One region of the Pseudomonas sp. 3MAES_34.3B genome, then DNA from elsewhere that is predicted to be linked to it. Evidence: predicted binding sites of a transcription regulator. Region 1 holds the regulator's gene; the other holds the start of a gene.
The links. The regulator sigma-54, encoded in region 1, starts transcription at its own class of promoters, with help from an activator protein. The targets are predictions, from matches to a motif close to ANTGGCATNNANNTTGCTNT.
Positions count from the first base shown of each region.

Region 1 (2,399 bases):
GAAGGCGCAGTAATGGCGACGTTGAAGGCCCAGCATCTGGCCAAGAGCTACAAAAGCCGGCAAGTGGTGAGGGACGTCAGCCTCTCCATCGAGAGCGGGCAGATCGTTGGCCTGCTCGGGCCGAACGGGGCCGGCAAAACCACCTGCTTCTACATGATCGTAGGGCTGGTGCAGGCCGATCAGGGCCGGGTGCTGATCGACGACCTCGACGTAAGCCACCAGCCCATGCACGGGCGCGCCAAGGCCGGTATTGGCTACTTGCCGCAGGAGGCCTCGATCTTCCGCAAGCTGTCAGTGGCGGACAACATCATGGCGATCCTCGAAACCCGCAAGGACCTCGACGCCAGCGGCAGGCGCAAGGCACTGGAAAGCCTGCTTCAGGAATTCCATATCACGCATATCCGTGACAACCGTGGCATGAGCCTGTCCGGTGGCGAGCGCCGTCGCGTGGAAATCGCCCGCGCCCTGGCCACCGCGCCCAAGTTCATCCTGCTCGATGAACCCTTTGCCGGCGTGGACCCGATCTCCGTGGGCGATATCAAACAGATCATCCACCACCTCAAGGCCAAGGGCATCGGCGTGCTCATTACCGACCACAACGTACGCGAAACCCTGGATATCTGTGAAATCGCCTATATTGTGAACGATGGCCAATTGATTGCAGAGGGCGATTCGGCGACTATCCTTGCCAATGACCTGGTGAAGGAAGTGTACCTGGGGCACGAGTTCCGGCTTTAAGGGCTCCAAGTGTAAAGACCCCTAGGCAAACGTGGCAGTTTCGGGCATATAATTTGCTTAAGTTCAGGCGCTCCGTTGGAGCGCCCGTTGTGGATGGCGCCTAGCGCCGGCAAACAGGGTGTCAAGCTCACGCCATGAAACCATCGCTTGTCCTTAAAATGGGCCAGCAACTGACGATGACACCGCAGTTGCAACAGGCCATCCGCCTTCTCCAGCTTTCTACCCTGGACCTCCAGCAGGAGATTCAGGAGGCGCTCGAGTCCAACCCCATGCTCGAACGCCAGGAAGACGGCGACGACTTCGATAGCGCCGACCCGCTGGCCGACAAAGCCGAACACTCCGGGCCGGCCGAACCCCAGGAAACACCTTTCCAGGAAACCAGCTTCCAGGAGACCTCCAGCGCGCCCGAGGGCGGCGAAGAGGCGGACTGGAGCGAGCGGATTCCCGATGAGCTTCCCGTGGACACGGCCTGGGAGGACATCTACCAGACCAGCGCCAGCAGCCTGCCCAGCGGGGATGACGACGACTGGGATTTCACCACTCGCACGTCCGTTGGAGAAAGCCTGCAGAGCCACTTGCTGTGGCAACTGAACCTGGCGCCGATGTCCGACAATGACCGGCTGATCGCGGTCACCCTGATCGACTGCATCAACAACCAGGGCTACCTCGAAGAGACCCTCGAGGAAATCTGTGCGTCGTTCGACCCCGAACTGGACATCGAGCTCGATGAAGTCGAAGCCGTGCTTCACCGCATCCAACAGTTCGAGCCTGCCGGGATCGCCGCGCGCAACCTGGGCGAATGCCTGGCCTTGCAACTGCGCCAACTGCCTGCGAAAACCCCTTGGTTGGCCGAGGCCCAGCGGCTGGTCACCGATTACATCGAGCTGCTCGGCAGCCGTGACTACAGCCAACTGATGCGCAAGATGAAGCTCAAGGAAGATGAGCTTCGGCAGGTGATCGAGCTCATCCAGAGCCTGAACCCACGCCCCGGTTCGCAGATCGAGTCCAGCGAGCCCGAGTACGTGGTGCCGGACGTTATCGTGCGCAAGGACAGCGACCGCTGGCTGGTGGAACTCAACCAGGAGTCTGTGCCGCGGTTGCGGGTAAACCCCCAATACGCCGGCTTTGTGCGCCGGGCGGACAGCAGCGCGGACAATACCTTCATGCGCAATCAGCTGCAGGAAGCGCGCTGGTTCATCAAAAGCCTGCAAAGCCGCAACGAGACCCTCATGAAGGTGGCTACCCAGATCGTGGAGCACCAGCGAGGCTTCCTCGATTACGGCGACGAGGCGATGAAACCGCTGGTACTGCATGACATTGCCGAAGCCGTGGGCATGCACGAATCGACGATTTCCCGGGTAACGACGCAGAAGTACATGCACACCCCCCGCGGGATATACGAGCTGAAATACTTTTTCTCCAGCCACGTCAGCACCTCGGAAGGCGGTGAATGCTCGTCCACAGCCATCCGGGCGATCATCAAGAAACTGGTGGCGGCGGAAAATCAGAAAAAGCCGTTGAGTGACAGCAAGATCGCTGGTTTACTGGAGGCACAGGGCATTCAGGTAGCACGCCGCACTGTCGCCAAGTACCGCGAATCCCTCGGGATTGCGCCGTCCAGCGAACGCAAGCGGTTGATGTAGCCTGGTTCCGAAGCGCGC
Region 1 covers NZ_CM176960.1:4,503,471-4,505,869, forward strand. The annotation lists gene lptA (lipopolysaccharide transport periplasmic protein LptA) at 1-13, shown strand, start outside; gene lptB (LPS export ABC transporter ATP-binding protein) at 13-738, shown strand; gene AC3Z8Y_RS20100 (RNA polymerase factor sigma-54) at 873-2,381, shown strand.

Region 2 (2,399 bases), 780 kb from region 1:
GGTGATGTCACCGGCGGCAAGCAGGTCGGGAATGCGCCAGTAGTCCACATGCTGCACTACCACGACAACATCGGGTGCCTCTTGGCGTAGAGCTCGCAGCAGGGGCGGCAACAATCCGAACTCTACGTCATCGGACAGCCCGATACGGAAGGTCATCTTGCTGGTCGAGGGCTCGAAGTCGTGGCTGAGGCTCAGTGCTACAGACATGGCATCCAGCGCTGGCGAAAGGTGCTTGATCAACTCCTCGGCACGGGCCGTGGGCTCCATGCGATGCCCGACCCGGATGAACAACGGGTCGTTGAACAGTGCGCGCAGGCGGTTGAGTGCCGCGCTGATCGTAGGCTGGCCGAGAAACAGCTTCTCCGCGACGCGGGTGACATTGCGCTCGAGCATCAATGCTTCGAACACGACCATCAGGTTGATATCGGCCTTGCGCAGTTCGTTGCGATTCATCGGCGGGCATCTGCAAGCGGGAAGGGCAAGCACCTGCGAGGTGCGTGGTTTCAGTCCTGAGCCGGCGAGGGCGCTTCGGCAGGGGCTTGCGGCAGACGTGCCTCAAGCTCCGCGAGCCGCGCTTCCAGTGCATCCACCTTGGCACGGGTGCGCGCCAGTACTGCCATTTGGGTATCGAATTCTTCGCGGCTGACCAGGTCGAGGCGGGCGAATGCGCTATTGAGCAACGTGCGGAACTGGCTTTCGAATTCTTGCCGGGGCGGCAGCGCATCGCCGCCAAGCAGGCGGCTGGCCTGATCGGTGAGCGCGTCGAGGAAGGCTTTTGGCGCAAGCATGTGCGGCGGATCCATGACAAGGAAATTGCCGAAAGTGTATCACGCAGTGGTTGAACAGCCTGGTACAAAGCGCTGCACAGTTGTTGGGCGAGCCATTGCACTGGCCCGCACCATTGCTGTGCGCGGGCTCACCCCATGAACTGGGCCACGCCGCATAAAACCTCCGATTGCCCCGATTTCAAAGCGGCACACAGAGATGGCAAGGTTTCTGCTTGGAGCCAATCGACCCATGCACTGATGGCGACCTGAAAGGCGAACGCAGTGTGCAGGCGGAGCGGGAAGTGTTTCGTCAGGAGCAGTGTCCGTGGCCGGGCCGGCCCTAGCCGGCGGTGCGTTACAAAGGCGGGCACTGCGCTTAGACTTGAGCCGGGTTTGTTTTCCTGGGGCAAGTCCACCAATTCGGGAGAGAGTTTCATGAAGCTAGTCACTGCCATCATCAAGCCGTTCAAGCTGGACGACGTGCGCGAGTCGCTGTCGGAAATCGGCGTGCAGGGCATTACCGTCACTGAGGTCAAGGGCTTCGGTCGGCAAAAAGGCCATACCGAGCTGTACCGTGGCGCGGAATACGTTGTGGATTTTCTGCCGAAAGTGAAGATCGACGTTGCTATTGATGACAAGGATCTGGACCGCGTGATCGAAGCGATCACCAAGGCCGCCAACACCGGCAAGATCGGTGACGGGAAGATCTTCGTGGTCAATCTGGAACAGGCGATCCGCATCCGTACCGGCGAAACCGATACCGACGCTATCTAAGCCGACCCATAGAAAAAAGCCCCAGGAGTAAACAATATGACTCTGCGTCAATTCGCAGGGCTAGGAGCCCTGTTGTCTCTGATAATGCCAGGCCTTGCCCTGGCCGATGAGGCGGCGGCCCCTGTGCTCAATTCCGGCGACACCGCCTGGATGCTCACGTCTACCGCGCTGGTGCTGTTCATGACCATTCCAGGGCTGGCCCTGTTCTATGGCGGGATGGTGCGCTCCAAGAACGTCCTGTCGGTGATGATGCAGTGTTTCGCGATTACCGGCCTGGTAACCGTGCTCTGGTTCATCTACGGCTACAGCCTTGCCTTCGATACCACCGGTATGGAACAGGGCGTAATCAACTTCAACTCCTTCGTGGGTGGCATGGGCAAGGCGTTCCTGGCAGGTATCACTCCGGCCAGCCTCACCTCGGCCACTGCGCTGTTCCCGGAAGCGGTCTTCGTGACCTTCCAGATGACCTTCGCGATCATCACCCCGGCGCTGATCGTCGGTGCGTTCGCAGAGCGCATGAAGTTCTCGGCCATGCTTGTGTTCATGGGCGTGTGGTTCACCCTCGTTTACGCACCGATCGCGCACATGGTGTGGAGTGGTAACGGCGGCCTGCTGTGGGACTGGGGCGTACTGGACTTCGCTGGCGGCACCGTGGTGCACATCAACGCCGGTATCGCTGGCCTGGTGACCTGCCTGGTATTGGGCAAGCGCAAGGGCTACCCCACCACCCCGATGGCCCCCCATAACCTGGGCTACACCCTGGTTGGCGCCGCAATGCTGTGGGTCGGCTGGTTTGGCTTCAACGCCGGTTCCGCCGCAGCCGCCAACGGCACTGCCGGCATGGCCATGCTGGTTACC
Region 2 covers NZ_CM176960.1:5,287,721-5,290,119, reverse strand. The annotation lists gene AC3Z8Y_RS23860 (LysR substrate-binding domain-containing protein) at 1-453, opposite strand, end outside; gene AC3Z8Y_RS23855 (accessory factor UbiK family protein) at 504-788, opposite strand; gene glnK (P-II family nitrogen regulator) at 1,203-1,541, shown strand; gene AC3Z8Y_RS23845 (ammonium transporter) at 1,578-2,399, shown strand, end outside.
Region 2: a site for sigma-54 is predicted at 984-1,003, ahead of glnK (P-II family nitrogen regulator). Genes of this name have one in related genera too.